Regions from separate parts of the Pediococcus sp. AC40 genome, predicted to be linked through region 2. Evidence: predicted binding sites of a transcription regulator. Region 2 holds the regulator's gene; each other region holds the start of a gene.
What was found. The regulator NrdR, encoded in region 2, represses ribonucleotide reductase genes. The targets are predictions, from matches to a motif close to ACACNATATATNGTGT.
Positions count from the first base shown of each region.

Region 1: a site for NrdR is predicted at 5,003-5,018, ahead of NL111_RS03475 (deoxynucleoside kinase). Genes of this name have one in related genera too.
Region 3: a site for NrdR is predicted at 3,272-3,287, ahead of nrdD (anaerobic ribonucleoside-triphosphate reductase). Genes of this name have one in related genera too.

Region 1 is NZ_CP127012.1:711,860-718,337, reverse strand. It holds gene NL111_RS03510 (UDP-N-acetylmuramoyl-L-alanyl-D-glutamate--2,6-diaminopimelate ligase) at 1-232, opposite strand, end outside; gene asnB (asparagine synthase (glutamine-hydrolyzing)) at 251-2,131, opposite strand; tRNA gene NL111_RS03500 (tRNA-Leu) at 2,477-2,560, opposite strand; gene NL111_RS03495 (hypothetical protein) at 2,818-2,964, shown strand; gene NL111_RS03490 (heavy metal-binding domain-containing protein) at 3,082-3,360, opposite strand; gene NL111_RS03485 (hypothetical protein) at 3,360-3,578, opposite strand; gene NL111_RS03480 (Cof-type HAD-IIB family hydrolase) at 3,780-4,598, opposite strand; gene NL111_RS03475 (deoxynucleoside kinase) at 5,086-5,745, shown strand; gene NL111_RS03470 (PTS sugar transporter subunit IIABC) at 5,869-6,478, opposite strand, start outside.
Region 2 is NZ_CP127012.1:843,960-850,437, forward strand. It holds gene polA (DNA polymerase I) at 1-1,219, shown strand, start outside; gene mutM (bifunctional DNA-formamidopyrimidine glycosylase/DNA-(apurinic or apyrimidinic site) lyase) at 1,235-2,074, shown strand; gene coaE (dephospho-CoA kinase) at 2,067-2,687, shown strand; gene nrdR (transcriptional regulator NrdR) at 2,689-3,165, shown strand; gene NL111_RS04045 (replication initiation and membrane attachment family protein) at 3,165-4,553, shown strand; gene dnaI (primosomal protein DnaI) at 4,557-5,486, shown strand; gene thrS (threonine--tRNA ligase) at 5,783-6,478, shown strand, end outside.
Region 3 is NZ_CP127012.1:578,173-584,650, forward strand. It holds gene NL111_RS02735 (ABC transporter ATP-binding protein) at 1-1,196, opposite strand, end outside; gene NL111_RS02740 (ECF transporter S component) at 1,207-1,782, opposite strand; TPP riboswitch at 1,871-1,962, opposite strand; gene NL111_RS02745 (glucose 1-dehydrogenase) at 2,231-2,971, shown strand; gene nrdD (anaerobic ribonucleoside-triphosphate reductase) at 3,494-5,644, shown strand; gene nrdG (anaerobic ribonucleoside-triphosphate reductase activating protein) at 5,655-6,242, shown strand; gene sufC (Fe-S cluster assembly ATPase SufC) at 6,257-6,478, shown strand, end outside.

The DNA.
Region 1 (6,478 bases), 130 kb from region 2:
CGGTTCCTTCAGGATATTCGCGTTCCGCTACGTACGTGGTGGCCCCAGCTTCTCGAGCGGCTTTCAAATATGCTGGTTCAAAGTTTCCCTTACAAAAGAACATATCTCCAGGTCTTACTTTTCGTGAATCATAGGTAATTCCTGAATTGACAGTCGTCGTTGATGATTCAATTTTTTTCAATAGGTGATGTTCCGCAAGTACAGTTCTTACGGTACCTAATTCTAACTTCATCTGCTCATCCCCAACTAACTATTCTTGCGTTTTGTGTACTAATTCCACGGTCTTCGCAGTGGTATCTTCTGGGAAGTAAACTTCATACCAGAGGATGAACGTATAAATCGTGAAGATCTTTTGCATGCTGGATTTACCGTTAACGTGTTCTTCTAAGATGTGCATTAATGCTTCTGGTTTGAAGAACTTCTTCGCAACGTCTGAATTAAAGGCTTCTTCGATCCGCTTACGGTACTTATCTTCCTTAATCCAGTTGGCAATTGGGGATGGGAAGCCAAGTTTTTCCTTCTTTGCAACCCGTTCTGGTAGTTCAGCTTCCGCTGCTCGACGAAGAGAAACCTTGGTTTCATCCTTGTGAATCCGAGTCTTAATTGGCATGGTTGCGGCAAACTTAGCCACTTCCCGGTCAACTAGCGGAGTCCGAACTTCGAGCGAGTTCGCCATGCTCATCCGGTCAGCCTTATGCAAGATATCAAATGGTAACCAAGTATTGATATCGAAGTATTGCATTTGGGTCATTTCGTCCTTACCGCGCACCTCATCAAAGATGTGTTGGGTGTAGGCACCTGAATCAACGTTGAGTTCAGGTTTAGCTAAGATTTCACTACGTTCTTGTTGGTTAAAGACGTAGTTAACCCGGTAGTAGCGTTCACTTAATGGTTGTGCACCCCGCATTAAGAAGCGCCGACCGTGGAAACGCGGTAATCCTGAAACCATCTTAGCCAAGCCCGTCCGAATAAATTGCGGAACTAGTTTTTGATAGCGTTCGAAGGTGAAAGCTTCTAGGTAAGTGTTGTAACCACCAAAGAATTCATCAGCACCTTCCCCAGATAAGGCAACCTTAACGTTTTCCCGGGTTCCCTTGGAAAGGTAGAACAGTTGCATTGCCGATGGGTTAGATAGTGGTTCATCCATGTAGTACATGATGGTTGGTAAGATATCGAAGTAATCGTCGCCATCCATGTACAACGGCGTATTCTTTTGGTGAATTTCCTTCGCAAATTCGGTAGAGTAACTCAATTCACTGTATTTGGAATCTTTAAACCCTAGCGAGAACGATTGAATTGGTTTCAATTTAGCGGCTTCCGCTAAAACGTAACTTGAATCAATTCCGCTGGAAAGGAAGCTTCCCACTTCTACATCGGCAATCATGTGGGCATCTACCGAATCCTTAACAATTTGCCGAATCTTCTTCGCATCGTCTTCCACCGTTTGGTTTTCGTCAATGTGATCGTAATTGAATTTGAAATAAGTGTGCGTTTCCGTCTTACCATTCTTGTGTAAGAAGTAAGTTCCTGGTAGCAACTTATAAACGTTGCGGAACATGGTTTCTTTTGACGGAATGAATTCAAAACTTAAGTGAATTGGCAATAATTCTTCGTTGAATTCCTTTTTAAAGTTTGGGTGATCCAAAAAGGCCTTGATTTCAGAAGCCCATAGGAAAGCATCCCCGTCATCATAGTAGTAAAGGGGTTTGATCCCAAAATGATCGCGCGCACCAAAAACTTCTTGCTTTTCAGCATCATAAATTACAAAAGCAAACATCCCGCGGAGCTTTTGTAAAAGTTCGGGGCCCCAAGCATCGTAACCATGGATCAATACTTCGGAGTCTACGTCGGTTTTGAACTCATAACCCAAGTCCTTTAGTTCTTGTCGAACCGTCTTGTAGTTATAAATTTCACCGTTAAAGGTCAATACTTTAGTTTTAGTGTTATTTTGCATTGGTTGACGTCCGTGGGCGAGGTCGATAATTGATAACCGCCGAAAACCCATCGAAACGTGTTCATCTTGAAAATAAGCTTCATCATCCGGACCACGGTGTTTGATCCGGTCCGCCATTGATTTAATTGTGTCTTTATTGACATTAGTTTGGTTAACGTACCCAACAAATCCGCACATTTTGCAATCCCCTTTTATTCTTCAATCTGTCTATGTACTTATTTCCCTGTTTTTACATACACTTAATTTAAAAATGCCCGTATCTGGGCGAAATATCATGTTTTCATCATATTCCAGTAATATATAACATTTTAGCAAAAATTGCATACCAATACTACTATCGTTAACTTTTCTTAACCGACTGCCCGGCTTTCTCCAGCCATTTTCTTTGTCGCTTGAATTTTCAGTCAAAAAAAATAAAGTGCTTTAGTCAGCTTCTACATCGACCAAAACACTTTAATTTAAATTATTTTGCACAAATTTTGTACATCCGTCACTTTAACACCTACCAATCAGGCTTATCTATGCCCGGAACAAGATTCGAACTTGCACATAGTTGCCTATACAGCGACCTGAACGCTGCGCGTCTGCCAATTCCGCCATCCGGGCTTAACAAATTAATTTTACACTAAACAACTATAAAAGTGAATAACTGATTTAAATCAATGAGGGATTATCATTTAATAAGTTTTAAATTATTTTCAACGTGTATATCATTAACAGTTCCAATCACTTTTCGTGTATAATACAAATAAGCAAAAAAATAAGGTAGGTAATTGCTTATGGGGGAAATCCATCTTAACTGCATTGTCCGTTGCCGGTGTTCCACGGACTTAAAGCAGCCTTTTGTGGGGAAAGTTATCAAAATGGATGACGATGAGGCCGTTGTAACGATCCTTGAATATGATCCTTGCGAACGCTATGTGGCGTACGAAATCAACTACACTACTCGGGTAAAGCCGTGTGATTTACGCCCCGTGTCCATTAAAGTACACCGCTCGAAGTCAAACTAAATTTGACTCTTGCAAAATTAAAAAGTGAGGCCCATTTCGTTCTTTACGAAATCACCTCACTTTTTAACATTTTATCGGGTTTATTACTTTTACGAGTAGTCACCAATCAATTAACTGTTACTTATCAATTACTACTACCGTCCCGTAAGCATGTACCACCAAAAATTTAGGTGCACCGTTTAGTTCCACCACTTCACTGTTATACTTTAAGCCAATGATGCCATCGCCACCACTCAACTCCGCTTTTTTCTTAATTTTCTCCTTGGATTCGTCAAACAATTGATCAAACATGTTGTACTTATCAATATCTTCTGAAGACAGCATCAAACTAGCCGTTGCTTCAACCACGTCTTTAATTGTGTAACCAGCATTGATACCTGTTGTGGTAATAAACATTATTGTTCCTCCCGCTTTTTCGCAGCTTCCTTTTTTTGCTCTTCCACAAATTTTTTCATTCGTAATCTAACTTCGATTACGGTGGTAGTAATCATTGAAAATAAGAATCCAACTACCCAACTAATAACCAGTGGTGCGCCACTTAAATGAAAAAACTCGGTTGCAACAACTAAAATTACCGCCACCGCTAACGGCAACGTAATTCTTAATGACTTCATTTTTTTCTCTCCTTGCGTTGTTTACCATCGGTTAGATGTTTGGAAAAGTATTGTACATACCAGGATAAAATTATCCCGACAATCACAATGATAATTAATTTGTTCGTTTGGCTCAAATCAGATAACCAAGTTAAGACCATGATTATCGTTGACAGAATCAACAAAATCAAAGAAGTTCGATAATACGTTTTTTTCGGCATTTTAATCCCCCAAAATAAATTGATGAATGGCTTCCGCAACTCCACTAGTGAAATCACCTTGGGTAACGTGCTTAGCCACCCGGCGAGCATCCGCAGTAGCATTCGCCACCACAACCGGCAACCCTACCTGACTTAGCATGGCGATGTCGTTGTTATTATCCCCTAAAGCCATGATTTCATCTTTTTGAATTCCTAACCGTTTGGCTAATGCTAAGGTAGCCTTTCCCTTGTCTACGCCCCCAAGGTTAAATTCTGTATATCGATTTGAAGAAAAGGTAGCGTTCAAATCAAAGCCTACCTGGCCTAACACTTCCTTACGGATTGCTTCCCGCTTTTTTGGATCGTGGTTCATCGTAATAATTTTAACGACGGGTTGGCCCGCCAACGGTTCTAACGTTTTGTATGGGTAATCCTCAACCTTAACGCCTCGTCCGGTCATGTACGCAGTATCTTCAGGATCGGGATTGTATACGTAAACGTGGTTCAAAGTGTAAATGTGGGTAGCGTAGTCTAACCGTTGTTTGACCACGTCAAAAATTTGGGTCGCCTGAGTTGCCGACAATGCGTTAACTTGGAGTACTCGGCAATCTTTATTTTCCACAATCGCTCCGCCATTATAAGAAATTACGTATTCGTCCGGTTGATTGCGCAATCCCAATTGCTCTAGTAATGGCTGAACTGATTGAAATCCACGTCCCGTGTTAGGCACAAATTTTACTCCTAATGCAGTAGCTTTTTTGATTGCTTGAATATTAACCTCTGAAACGCCAGTGGGGCCCACTAACGTTTCGTCTAAATCACTAACGACTAATTTTATCATAGTTTATCCTTCAATCCATTCGTTTACTTTAGACACATAGGCATCTAAATAATATTATTTTTGGTTTTGTAGTGCCGCCTTGTCAGCTAATTTTAGTCGGCAGTTCTAAGTTAGCTGAGTTGTTTGAGTTTGGCTCTTGAATGCTTAGCCTAAACGGGCTCCTGAACTCAATCTCTTCCGGCTAACAGAATTGCGTAATCAATCGCCAAGAGCGCGATTAATCACGCAATTCTGTTAGTCCTCAAAGATTACCCGGGTTCACTCGCCCTCTCCATCATATCCCACCTTGGTAACGCTTTTCAAACCTTTCTTTAATGGTCGACGGGGTTTATTTTTTACCCGGATCAAAACCAGCAAGCAGTTTTTTTATCAAAATTCAAGGTTGTTTTGCCCCGAAATTCTTTATACAATATGTTGTGGCTATTTGGAAATTTAGGAATATTTAGTACTAGATTTCGACGGCAAAAAACAAAAAGAGGGGCATTTTATGGTGATAATTACAGCAGGAATGATCGGCGTTGGTAAGACTACTTTGACGGGAAAAATTGCTGAATATTACGGGACACAGGCTTTTTATGAACCGGTTGGCGATAATCCAGTTTTACCGCTCTATTATTCAGATCCAAAAAGTTACGGATTTCTACTCCAAATTTACTTTTTGAACAAACGTTTTCAAATGATTAAGAAGGCGTTAGCTGATGACAATAACGTCTTGGATCGCTCAATTTACGAAGACGCCTTGTTTACTCGCGAAAATAACAAGGAAGGTAACATTACCGACACTGAATTCGAAGTCTACATGAACCTTCTTGATAACATGATGAACGAGTTGCAAGAGCTCCCTAAAAAGGCACCCGATTTAATGGTCTACGCAGAAACCGACTTTGACACCATCCTCTACCGGATTCGTAAGCGTGGTCGTGACTACGAACAATTCGACAATAATCCGGAATTAGAGTCTTACTACTACAAAATGTGGTCAGCTTATAAAGAATGGTATGAAGAATACGATGTAAGTCCTAAGATGAAGATTGATTTACAAAAATATGATTTATCAAACGAAGACAACACCAAAATTATTCTCAGTCAAATCGACCGTAAGCTAAAAGAAATCCGGGTTGAGGAACCTGTTCATAAGGCAATTTAACCTTTAGTTTTGGATTCGGTTATGAAAATCAAAAAGAGTTCTCAGAAATGAGAACTCTTTTTTTGTATTAATCACTAAAATTTTTGACAGCTGCCAAACCTTTTTACACAAAACCATCATGCTTTAGTTTTTGCCTGGGTTAACTGGCTTATCCACTTTCTGACCAATTTCCATCTTATCGCTGTATCCCCAAACATAAGTAAGTACAAAACCAACGACGGTTGATACTACCGAAGAGATTAGGAAGATGTAAAAACTACTTAAGTCTCCAGGGTTAGTTGGATTGAAGAAAGAAGCAAATCCTATCCAAGAACCCGCAAAGCCAAACATGTTTCCATGTAACAATCCGGTTATAAATCCTCCAAAAGCTGAACCAATTAAACCGGAGATAAAGACCCGACGGTAGCGCAAGTTAACTCCGTAAATTGCAGGCTCGGTAACTCCACAGAAGGCTGAAATTGCCGCTGCAAATGATAAACTTTTTAAATTAGCCTTTTTACTTTTAATGGCAACTGCAAGGGTAGCCGCCCCTTGTGAAATCATTGTCTGGCAAATAATAGCATTAAGATAACTATGACCAGCCGTTGCAATGTCATTAATTACTAATGGCTGAATTCCCCAATGTAAACCGAAGATTACTAATACTTGGTGGAACGATCCAATTAAAATTCCAGATACCCATCCACTACGTACGAGCGCCCAAGAAACTAACTTCGCAAGTCCATCCGACATT
Region 2 (6,478 bases):
TTTATATTGGAAAATTGAACTACCATTATCGATTGTGCTGGCAAAGATGGAAATTAGTGGGATTAAGGTTGACCGCGAGCGTTTAGGGGCTATGCAAAGCGAATTGACCGAACGGCTTAGTGAACTGGAAAGCCAGATTCATCAAGAGGCTGGGGAAGAGTTTAACATTAACTCGCCTAAACAATTGGGACACATTTTATTTGAAAAACTAGAATTTCCAGTAATTAAAAAGACCAAGACCGGATATTCGACAGCGGTGAACGTCTTAGAGAAATTGCGTGGCTACTCGCCAATTATTGATCACATTTTAGATTACCGAACGATCGCTAAAATTAAATCGACGTACGTGGACGGTTTGTTGAAGGTGATTCATTCTACGGATCAAAAGGTGCACACTACCTACCAACAAACCTTGACACAAACTGGGCGGTTGTCATCAACGGACCCGAATTTACAAAATATTCCAATTCGGATTGAAGAAGGCAAGAAGATTCGACAAGCCTTTGTTCCGTCACACGAAGGTTGGCATATTTTATCTTCTGATTATTCGCAAATTGAATTGCGCGTGTTAGCACACATTACGGGCGATCATCATTTACAAGAAGCGTTTAAGAAGGACGAAGATATTCACTCCAGTACCGCGGTGCGAATTTTTGGTTTGAAGGATGCTAGTGAAGTGACTCCTAACATTCGGCGCCAAGCCAAGGCGGTTAACTTCGGGATTGTCTATGGAATTAGTGATTACGGGCTTTCCCAAAATATTGGAATTTCTCGTAAGGATGCCAAACGGTTCATCGACACTTACTTTAAAGAATATCCGGGAGTAAAAAAATATGTAGATGGTTCGGTAGAAACTGCGCGCGAGAAGGGTTATGTAGAAACGATTGCCCACCGGCGCCGGTACTTACCTGACATCCACGCTTCGAACTTTAGCGTTCGGTCATTTGCAGAACGAACTGCGATGAACACCCCTATTCAAGGTAGTGCGGCCGACATTATTAAAATTGCAATGATTAACATGCAAAACGAGTTAGAAAAACGGCAGTTGAAAACCAGAATGTTGTTACAGGTGCACGATGAATTGATTTTTGAAGTACCTGATGAGGAAATGAGCGTTATTAAAGAATTAGTTCCTAAAGTGATGGATTCCGCAATTAAATTGGATGTTCCGTTAAAAGTAGAAACTTCATGGGGAAATAATTGGTACGACGCTAAATAACGGAGGAATGAATAAATGCCTGAGTTACCTGAAGTAGAAACGGTACGACGCGGATTGGTCGGTCTGGTAGAGGGTCGCACAATTCAACGGGTGGTGGTGCGATATCCTAAAATGGTCACCCCTGAAGCGGACCAGTTCGCGGCAGAATTAAAAAATAAAACAATTGAAACAATTCGCCGGCGAGGAAAGTACTTGATTTTTGATTTCAGTAATCAGCTTTCAATGGTTTCCCACCTCCGAATGGAAGGAAAGTATGCGGTGGTAGACCGCGACCAACCTTACAACAAACACGACCACGTTATTTTTGAATTAGATGATGGACAGGATTTACGCTATAATGACACCCGAAAATTTGGTCGAATGGTTTTAACCCCCACGGGGCAAGAAATGCAAGTCGGGGGATTGAAGACGATCGGACCCGAACCAACGCCAGAAACGCTGACGTTAGACTACCTTACGAAGGCCCTTCGAAGTCGTAAACGGGTGATGAAAAGCTTTCTTCTAGACCAGTCGTTAATTGCGGGATTGGGCAATATTTACGCAGATGAAGTTTTATGGCTAAGTAAAATTCATCCGCAGCGCCGGTCTAATTCACTTACCGATGCCGAAATTAAATTATTACGGGAAAGTATTTTTGCCGAATTAAACGAAGCCATTGCGGCAAAAGGAACCACCGTGTTTTCTTATTTAGATGCTACTGGACATGCCGGCAGTTTCCAAAACCAGCTGCACGTCTACCATCGCCAAGGATTACCGTGTCCACGCTGCCAAACTCCCATCGAACAAATTAAGGTAGCTCAGCGCAGTACTCATTTTTGCCCGCATTGCCAAGTTTTAACGCCAGAAAATGACTAAGATCCTTGGACTAACAGGTGGAATTGCGATGGGAAAGTCCACCATTAGTAATTTTTTGAGAGATAAAGGAATTCCAATTGTGGACGCTGACGAAATTGCCCACGCAGTTTTGGAATTTAAAGCGGTTAAGGTACAATTAGTTAAGGCATTTGGGACCCCAATTTTAAATGAACAAAAACAAGTTGACCGTAAGCAATTAGGTAAAATAGTTTTTGGGGAGTCAAAAAAACTAGGGGAGTTAAATCAAATTGTCCAACCCGTAATTCGCCAAGAGATCATCCGCCAGTTAAAAAGTTTTACGACGGAGCCCGTGGTCGTTTTAGATGCACCAGTTTTGTTTGAACAAGGATACGAGACTTTAGTCGATTGTATTATGGTGGTTTCAACAACTCCAGCAGAACAGCTCCGACGACTGATGGAACGGGATCATTTGACTCGTGAGGATGCTCAAAAACGAATTGACGCTCAGATGCCGATTGGAATTAAACAAAAAAAAGCGGATGTAACCATCGATAGTAGTGGTAGTATTGAAGCCACACAAAAGCAAGTGATAGAATGGCTTGTTAAACAAAATTTACTCCAGACATCCGGAAAGACCGGCGAGGTGAAATAATATGAAATGCCCACATTGTGGTAATAATGGCTCGAGAGTAGTAGACAGTCGACCAACTGATGAAGGCCGCGTAATTCGTCGTCGGCGTGAATGTGAAGACTGTGGTTTTCGTTTTACAACTTTTGAACGGGTGGAAGCCACCCCGTTATTAGTGATTAAGAAAAACGGTTCGCGGGAAGAATTTGATCGCGATAAGATTCTTAAAGGGATTGTCCGGGCAGCAGAAAAGCGACCGGTAAAAATGGAACAAATGACTGATATTGTGGACAAGGTTGAAAATAAAATTCGTTCATTGGGAGAAAGCGAAGTTTCTAGTCAAGTGATTGGAGAATACGTAATGAATATTCTCGTTGATTTAGATGAGATCGCTTATATTCGGTTTGCCAGCGTATACCGGCAATTTAAGGACATGAACGTTTTCTTGAACGAACTCCAGGATATGGTCAAAAAAGATGAAGAAGAAAAGGATCATAAGTAATGACGGAACCAATGGGTAACTTAGCACCAAACGATTCGTTTATTGTGAATACTGATCGACAAATGACCGACTACGAAAGTCGGGCATTAACGGCGCTGTATCGTCCGTTATTATCTTCGGATGCGTACAGTTTAGCAATGACGCTTTGGGAACTAAATGAAGAAGCGACGGTTTTAAATGAACAGTTTACCCATACAATATTACTGAATTGGCTGGGAATTGATTTACCAGCTATTATGGAAGCGCGAGGCCGGTTAGAAGCCTTGGGTTTGCTAAAAACTTTTCGTAAACAAGTTGATAATCGGGCGTTATTTTTGTACGTTTTGCAAGCACCAGCTGACCCGATTACCTTTTTCAAAGACGACACGCTAAGCGCATTGTTGCTTGGTGCGGTTGGTGAAAATGAATTTGAACGGTTAAGCCGGCGGTTAATTAAACGCCAGGTTGAGCACGCCGATTTTTATGATATCTCTAAAAATTTAGGCGACTATTTCCAAATTGGCAGCAGCGTGGTCGACAAGCCAAGGCCAATCTCTGCCGTGCAAAAGCAAATTCAGCCGGACGAGCCACAAACGGATTCAGAAACGCTCAATAATAATTTTGACTTTAACTTACTTACTCAAATGCTTAGCACTAGCTTTGTGGATCGTCAAAGCCTAGAAGAAAACCGCCACCTCATTATGGTGGAACAAACTATTTACGGAATTACGGAAAGTGAAATGGCGGAACTGATTAAGTCGGCCACTAATTTTCAAGATAATCGGATTGATAGCCGAACTTTGAAAACTCGGATCGCCCAAAAATACGCCAATGCTAATCAGCAAGGCGCGAAGAAAACGGCTAGTTCAGCGGTTATGCCAACATCGCCTACAAAGCTCAATTTAGAAGGGCTCACGGCCGAGGAGCAAACGGTGATTAAGTCAACGTATGCATTAGCTCCGGTAGACTTTATTGATCAGATTAAGCAAGAAACCGGGGGCTTTACCACCACGGCGGAAAAACGGGTAATTACCGGCATAGTGGAAACGGGTCAACTGCCGGTTAGCGTCGTTAATTTTTTGATTTTCTATGTCTTGGTTGATCAGGGCCGGGCGACGCTGAATAAAAATTTAGTTGAGGCAATCGCCAACGAGTGGATTAAAAATGGCGTAAAAACTCCGCAAAAGGCGTTAGAATTTGTGCGTGAACGCCAGGCTAAAAAGCAAAAACAAGCTACCAAGTCGTATGGAAGACGTAAGCCGGTCGTTCAGCGCGAAACCCTACCAGATTGGGCCAAAAAGGATGCTAAAACTACAACAAACAATGCTAATGATTCTCAAGCGGTGCCGACTACTGCAGAAATTAATGCAAAACTGAAAAAATTACGTGAACGGCGAAAGGAGGAGTAATAAATGGAAAATATTCGCGAAGCAATTGAGGGATTGATGAATAAACGGAAACTCGACCAACGTTTCCAGTCGGTGATGAAAAATGTTTATCAGGATCCCGAAGTTGTGGCCTTTTGCCAAACACACCAAGCGGAGTTAACTACGGAAGCTTTGGAGCGGGGAGCGGCCAAACTATACGAATTTGTTAACGAACGCAGGAAGATTGCGCGGCACGAGCCCTCCTTTTTGCCGGGTTACGAGCCCCAGTTAGTACTCAGCAATCACCTAATTGATATTGAGTACGTGCCTACTAAAGAAATGACAATGAGACGCCAGGCGGCCCAGCGGCAAGCGCTGGTGAAGTCAATTAGTATGCCAAAGATGATTCGGCGGGCTGATTTTAGTGATTACTACCAAGAGCCTGACCGGAATATTGCTTTAAGTAAGACGATGGATTTTGTGGCCGCTTATGATCAGGCACCGGACCAATTTCACCGAGGCTTATACTTAACCGGTAGCTTTGGGGTAGGAAAAACCTACTTGATGGGTGCAATGGCTAATGAATTAGCCAAACATAATTACTCGACAACCATCGTTCATTTTCCTAGTTTAGCGGTGGAATTAAAAAACACGATTGGGGATTCTAAAGAAATTCAAAGCAAGCTTGACGCGGTCAAGCAGGCGCCAATTTTAGTGATTGACGACATTGGTGCAGATAGTATTTCTGCATGGGTACGGGATGATATTTTAGGCGTAATCTTGGAATATCGCATGCAAGAAGAGTTACCAACGTTCTTCACCTCTAACTTTTCAATGGAGCAACTAGAAAAGGAACACTTAACGGTCAACCAACGCGGGGAGGCCGAGCCTTTAAAGGCCAAACGGTTAATGGAACGGATCAAATTTTTAAGTGAAGAGGTTACTTTAATCGGAAAAAATCATCGACAGGGTTGACAAGCAATTTTGAATGGATATAATGAAGTTGTAAATCAGAGTCAAACATGTAGTTTTTAACCTCAGGGAGCCGCGCCATGGACTGTAAGCAAAGCAACTAAAAACTTCCCACTTGACTAGAGACTGATCGAAATATCAGTTCGGGTTGCCACCGTTATCGGTTTAATTAAGTGGTGGATTACGTTCTAGTAGTCTGCAACGAGGGTGGAACCGCGTGAAATAACGTCTAACACGTCCCTGGTATGAAAATACCAGGGATTTTTTTATACTATTTTTTGTAAAGGGAGCGTGTAATTATGGCAGAGATTAAGATTGAATTTCCAGATGGCAGTGTAAAACCTTTTGGTGCTGGTGTCACCGTACTTGAAATTGCGAAGTCAATTGGTACAAGTTTGGCAAAAAACGCCGTTGCTGGAAAAGTTAATGATGAATTGGTTAATTTGGACCAACCACTTGACCAAGATGGAAAGGTTGAGATCATTACCAAGGATTCCGAAGATGGACAATTGGTAAACTGGAATTCAGCAGCTTTAGTATTGACAAGTGCAATCAAGAGTATTTATCCGGAAATCCGGATTGGGGAAATTGGTAACATCGAACACGGTTTTTATGCTGACACCGATAAGGAAGGTCAACAAATTTCGGTCGACGAACTCCCCGCTATTGAAGATAAAATGAAAGATATGATTCAAGCAAAGGTTGCTTTGAGTCATGAAATGTTAAGCGTTGAAGATGCTTTAGCTAAGGTTGATAGCGATCCTTACCAAGCTAAGCTAGTTAAGAAAAACGCTAAAGACGGCAAGGTTAACGTATACGACGTTGATGGCAGCTTAATTGTCAGTGACTGTGTTGCATTACCAGATGCTTCGGGATTGAAAGCCATCAAATTGCTATCCGTTGCGGGTGCTTATTGGGAAGGTAAGTCAAGTAATCCAATGTTACAACGGATTTACGGTACTTCGTTCTTCAACCAAAAAGACTTGGATGCTGAA
Region 3 (6,478 bases), 270 kb from region 2:
ATGGTTAAGATTTGGAGCTTTTTCTTTTGCCCGCCCGAAAGTTGATAAACAATCTGTTCTTGTAACTCCGCTAAATTAAGACGTTCCAGCCAGTCTTGAATACGGTCGGCAGTCCAATATTGGGGTTCGCGGGTGTGCTGTAAGCTTAGGTCGATTTCTTCTGTAACGGTCATTTTAAGAAATTGCATTTCAGAATCTTGAAAGACCACCGTAGCAGTTTTGGCCCAAGTTCGCGCGTTGAACTGGGAAAGCGGCCGATTTTCATAAAAAAGCTTGCCTTGATAGGGATGAAGCCGGGCAATTGCTTCGAATAACGTCGACTTTCCCGAGCCGTTTTCACCAGTAAGCAAAATTAAGTGTTGCTTGGGAAAGGACGTTTGGACGGCCTGAAGTAGATACCGGCCCCCGTTTTCAATCCCAAAATCTTGTAACTTTAGGATTGCAGCGGCGTTTGCGTTAGGAATCGGGAACGCCGTGCGGGTGGTTACCTGGTAACGCGCAAAAATCGGTTGTGGATCGGTAATTAAGCTAACTTGTTGGTGATCAAGCTGGTATAAGTGATCGCAAATTTTCGCATAGTCGTTGAGATCGTGGTCGGCAATTAAAATCGTCTTGCCTTCTTGTGCCTGCAGTTTTTTTAAAAGCTTGATGAGGGCTTTGCGAGATTTTAGGTCAACGTTGGCAAATGGCTCATCAAGTAAAATTAAGTCACTGCCGGTTGCCAGAGTAATCGCGAGGGCGACTTTTTGCAGTTCTCCGCCAGAAAGGGTGGCGAGTTGCCGGTGACGCAAGTGAGCAATCCCCACTTGACTAAGCGCTTGGGTAATTAAATCGTCAATTTCATCAGCGGGAATAGCCAGGTTTTCCAAGGTGAAGATGAATTCCTTTTCGACTTGGTCCATGGCAAATTGTTCTCGTGGATTTTGAAAGAGCAACGCCAATTTTTGGGTTAGCTCCGCGGGCTGCCAAGCGTTAACGTCCTTTTCTTCCAGTTTGACGGTTCCTTGGATAATTGTCCCCGCAAAGTGAGGGTACAGTCCTGCGATAATCCGTAGCAGGGTAGATTTTCCACCGCCGGACGGACCGTACAAAACGTTGAAACTACCAGCCGTTAGGTGAAAGTTAAGTTGTTTGAGAATCGGCTGAGTTGCCTGCCGATATTTGAAAGTTAAATTGTTAATTGTGACTTTTTCCATAATTGGATGCCTACTTCCGCCGCATAATGCCCGAACGCTCTACCAGCCGGTTGATCCAGGCAACTAAAACGCCACAGAAGAAACCAATTGAAATAAACCGAGCGATAAACAAAACGATTAGAAAACTTGGACGGTAAGCGGCATAGCCTTCTTGGGCAAGGCTCCAGCCGAAGGTAATGATGGTGCTAGTGACGGTCGACAAAAATAAGGCCAGTTTGTCGTAATGGCGGTAGCCAGTGAAGGTGAAACCAAGCTCGCTCCCAATTCCTTGAATGAGCCCGGAAAGAATTGCACCAGCGCCAAATTGACCGCCTAGGAGCATTTCAACCAGACCTCCCAGAGTTTCCGCGATGATACTGGATCCAATTTTGCGGGTGAGCATGATGCCTAAAGGTCCGGCAATCATCCATAGGCCAAGTAACAGGTCGTTAGCTAGCGGACCGAGACCGACTGCGGCCAACCCCGCCGTTAGAAAACTATACGATAAATTAGTGGCGAAAAAAATCACCCCACAAAAAATCGCGATTAGCACAATAAAGACTACGTCTCGTAACGAGTAATTCCAGTTTGCTTTTTTAGTATTCATAACTAAAAAACCTCCTCAGTAAATTAATAAATTTACTTAGAAACAAGAAGCCAGAAAAATAGCCAGCTTTTCGGCAACGAAAAACTGGCTGTTATTATCCAATATCTCCCTACGCTAATACTAATTAGACCAGGTTCAATGGGTATTATCTCAGCCAAAACGGCACCCCAGCATTGTTGTTTTTAAGTTTTTACTATGAAGCAATCGTAGCATTTTGTAATCGGCTTGTAAAGCGGTTACTTGGCTGCAAATGGTCTACCTAAAAATTATGAGAACAGATTGGTAAAGTCACGTTATTCTTAACGTTAGATATGACAGGGGACCCAACCGAAAAAACAATAGGGGTAATAGGACGGTTTGTGAAAACGGTTGCAAATTGGTACTGGTAGGTTTATGCTTAAATTGATAGGGAATACGCCGAATAAAATAGGTTTAGGAGGCCAATGAAATGAGTAGACTAGACGGAAAAGTTGCGATTATTACTGGTGGAGTAAAAGGTTTTGGATTAGCCTGTGCCAAACTTTTTGTTCGGGAAGGTGCAAAAGTGGTGATCACGGACGTTGATGTTGCTGGCGCAAGTGAAGCCTTGCAGGAAATTGGCGAAGATAAGGCCGTTTTCGTCAAACAAGACGTTGCGGTGGAAGATAATTGGGAACCCGTTTTTAGGACGGCAATTGATAAATTCGAAAAAGTGGATATTTTGGTTAATAATGCGGGAATTTTAGCCTTTGACAATGCTGAAAATATTGAACTTGACGAATGGCACAAGATTTTGTCGGTCAACCTGGACGGCATCATGTTAGGAGTGAAGTATGGCATTCGACACATGAAGGAAAAGGGTGGTTCGATTATCAACATGGCTTCGATTGCGGGCCTAATTGGGATTTCTAACCTATACGCGTATAACGCCTCAAAAGGTGGAGTGCGTTTACTTACTAAGTCAGCAGCCTTGTACTGTGCGGAGAAACATTACCCGATCCGGATTAATTCGGTACATCCGGGATACGCCCACACCCCAATGGTGGATGCGTATCCTGAAATGCGAGCGGACTTGGAGAAACTACATCCAGTTGGCCGCCTAGGCACCGCGGAAGAAATTGCCAACATGGTGTTGTACCTAGCTTCCGATGAATCCTCCTTCTCGACTGGCTCCGAATTTGTGGTGGACGGCGGATACACGGCACAATAGGTTTAACGCGCTACTCAATTTAATAATGGATTAATAAAACTGGTTCAAATAGGTAAATAAGCCTATTTGGGCCAGTTTTTTAGTGGTAGTGATATTGGTAATGAGTAGAAAAATATATGGGGTTCAGATAGTTAACTTAAAAAAATAAATTTATAATGTGCTTCTCAGTCATAACTATGGACGTGAAGCCAAATTATTTTCCATGCTTTTGTGATGAAAAACAGTTTAAATCTAAAAAACTGGTCCCCAACTAAACTGCGGTGACCAGGTTTTTAATTGCCATTTTAAATTACGTTACATACACCATATATAGTGGTTAATCGTTCGTTAAGCACATATATCTTGTGTTTTCAACCTTTATCTTTTTGCGAAATCGGAGTAATCTATGATGTGAAGAGAAACCAATCAAGCCAGTTTCGAATATCAAACAGCTTTAAATAAACAGAAAATAATAACGTTGTTTATTATAGCGAGAATTGAACGAGATTGGAATAAAAAATTAGAAAAGGACGGGTGGTTAAAATGATCAATTCGCAAGCAATCGCAACCGACGCTTGGACTGAATTACGTCAAAAACAAGTAGTTAAAGCAGATGGGGAAAGGATGCAATTTTACCCCTATAAAATCGCGCTAGTGGTTGATCAATTAACCACGGACGAGGTTGAACGGCAAAAAATTACGCAAGCAATTTTAGAACAGTTAACGCAAATGGCGTCGCCGCTAACGGTAGAACAAATTCGGGCAGTCTTCAAAGTGATCCTTCATGATTATCAACGGGACGACTTGTGGGAAAAATATGCTGAATATCGGCAAGCCGATGAAGCCAAGTGGCAGGCCGCGATTGACCCGCAAAATAAATTAAGCCAGTTATTTGATGGACGGGATACGGTAGTTCACGAAAATGCTAATAAGGACAGTAATATTTTCAGCACCCGCCGGGACTTAACGGCCGGAATGGTCGGCAAATCATTTGGGTTAACGATGATGCCGCAGACCGTAGCAAAGGCCCACTTGCGCGGCGACATTCATTTTCATGACTTGGACTATTCACCGCTAACTTCAATGACCAACTGCTGTTTGATTGACTTCAAGAGTATGCTAGCGAATGGTTTTAAGATTGGAAATGCGGAAGTGGAGTCACCTAAGTCAATTCAAACGGCAACCGCCCAAATGTCACAGATTATTGCGAATGTGGCATCGAGCCAATACGGAGGTTGTTCGTCAGACCGGACGGATGAAATGTTGGCGCCTTACGCAAAATTAAATTACGAAAAGCACTTGAAGGAAGCCGAAAAATGGGTGCTCCCCGAACAACGGGAGACCTTTGCTAAGGAAAAAACCAAGAAAGATATTTACGACGCAATGCAAGCGTTAGAGTACGAAGTTAACACGCTGTTTTCATCCAACGGACAAACGCCGTTTACCACGGTGGGATTTGGCCTGGGAACTTCGTGGATCGAACGGGAAATTCAAAAGGCAATCTTAAAAGTCCGCATTAAGGGGCTCGGCAAGCAGCACCGGACCGCAATTTTCCCAAAGTTGGTCTTTTCAATTAAGCGCGGAATAAATTTAAATCCGGAGGATCCCAACTACGATATCAAACAGTTGGCCGTAGAGTGTGCAACTAAACGGATGTACCCCGACGTCTTAATGTACGACAAAATTGTGGAATTAACTGGAAACTTTAAGGCGCCCATGGGTTGTCGGAGCTTCTTACAAGCTTGGAAGAACGCTGATGGCGAAGAAGTTAATAGTGGCCGAATGAATTTAGGGGTCGTTACCGTTAACTTGCCACGGATTGCGATTGAAGCCCAGGGTGACCGAGAAGTCTTCTGGGAGATTATGGAAGACCGGGTGGCGTTGGCGAAAAAAGCCTTACTCTTCCGAATTAAACGTTGCCGGGATACCCAACCGCAAAACGCGCCGATTTTGTATAAGCACGGTGCCTTTGGAGTCCGCCTCAAGGATGGTGACGACGTGGACCAACTGTTTAATCACCGACGGGCGACCATATCGTTAGGTTACATTGGTTTGTACGAAGTGGGAACCGCCTTTTTCGGTCCCGATTGGGAAGATAATCAGGAAGCCCACGATTTCACGGTTTCAATCGTGAAGTACCTGTACGAAAAGTGCCTAGCTTGGGAAAAAGAGTACGGCTACCATTTCAGCGTTTACTCCACGCCAGCCGAATCCCTGACGGATACCTTCTGTGAGGATGATATTGAAAAATTCGGCAAGATCAAGGACATTACCGACAAGGAATACTACACTAACAGTTTCCATTACGACGTCCGGAAAAATCCGACTCCGTTTGAAAAACTTACTTTTGAAGAAGAGTACCCGAAGTACGCGGCCGGCGGCTTTATTCACTACTGTGAGTACCCAAATTTAAAACAAAATCCGGCTGCTTTAGAAGCGGTTTGGACCTGGGCTTATGACCACGTGGGTTATTTAGGAACGAACGCTTCGATCGACCACTGTTATAAATGTGGATTCGATGGCGACTTTAAACCCACGGCCCGCGGTTTTGAATGCCCACAATGTGGGAACCGCGACCCCAAAACTTGTGACGTGGTTAAACGGACTTGTGGTTACTTAGGAAACCCAATGATCCGGCCAATGGTTCATGGACGGCATAAAGAAATTTCATCACGGGTTAAAAATATGGAATAGGGGTGAAAACGTGGTTAGACAACGACGAGTACGGTCACCGAGAAATCCCCAGCCGCAAGAATGGCTGGCGAAGGACCGCAGTTTAGAATACATTGCCGACTATAAGCCGTTCAACATGGTTGATGGGGAAGGCATTCGCTGCAGTTTGTACGTTTCGGGTTGTTTATTCAACTGTCCGGGGTGCTACAACAAGGCGGCGCAAAATTTCCATTACGGACGCCCCTATTCGCAGGAATTAGAAGACCAAATTATCGAAGACATGGGGCAAAGTTACGTACAGGGGCTGACCTTGTTAGGCGGAGAACCCTTCTTAAACACGCAGGTTTGCTTGCGGCTAGTCCGGCGGGTGCGCCAAGAATTTGGGCACGACAAGGACATCTGGTCGTGGACCGGTTACACCTGGGACGAACTGATGCAGGAATCTTACGATAAATTGGAATTGTTAAGCGAGCTAGATATCTTGGTGGACGGCCGTTTTTTAGAAGCTAAAAAAGATTTGACGCTTCAATTTCGGGGAAGTTCCAATCAACGAATTATCGACGTGCCTAAATCGTTAGCCGCAAACCAAGTCGTCATTTGGGATAAATTGCTTCGTTAAGGTAGGAGAATTTGATGAGTAAGTTAGAAATTAAAAATTTAAAGGTCAATGCGGGTGATGAGCGCATTTTAAACGGGGTTAATTTACAAATTAATCCGGGAGAAATTCACGCGTTGATGGGACCTAACGGGACTGGGAAGTCAACGCTTTCGGAAACGATTATGGGAAATCCGCTCTACGAGATTGTAGATGGCCAAATTTGGTTAGACGGGCAAGATATCACGGAAATGAGCGTT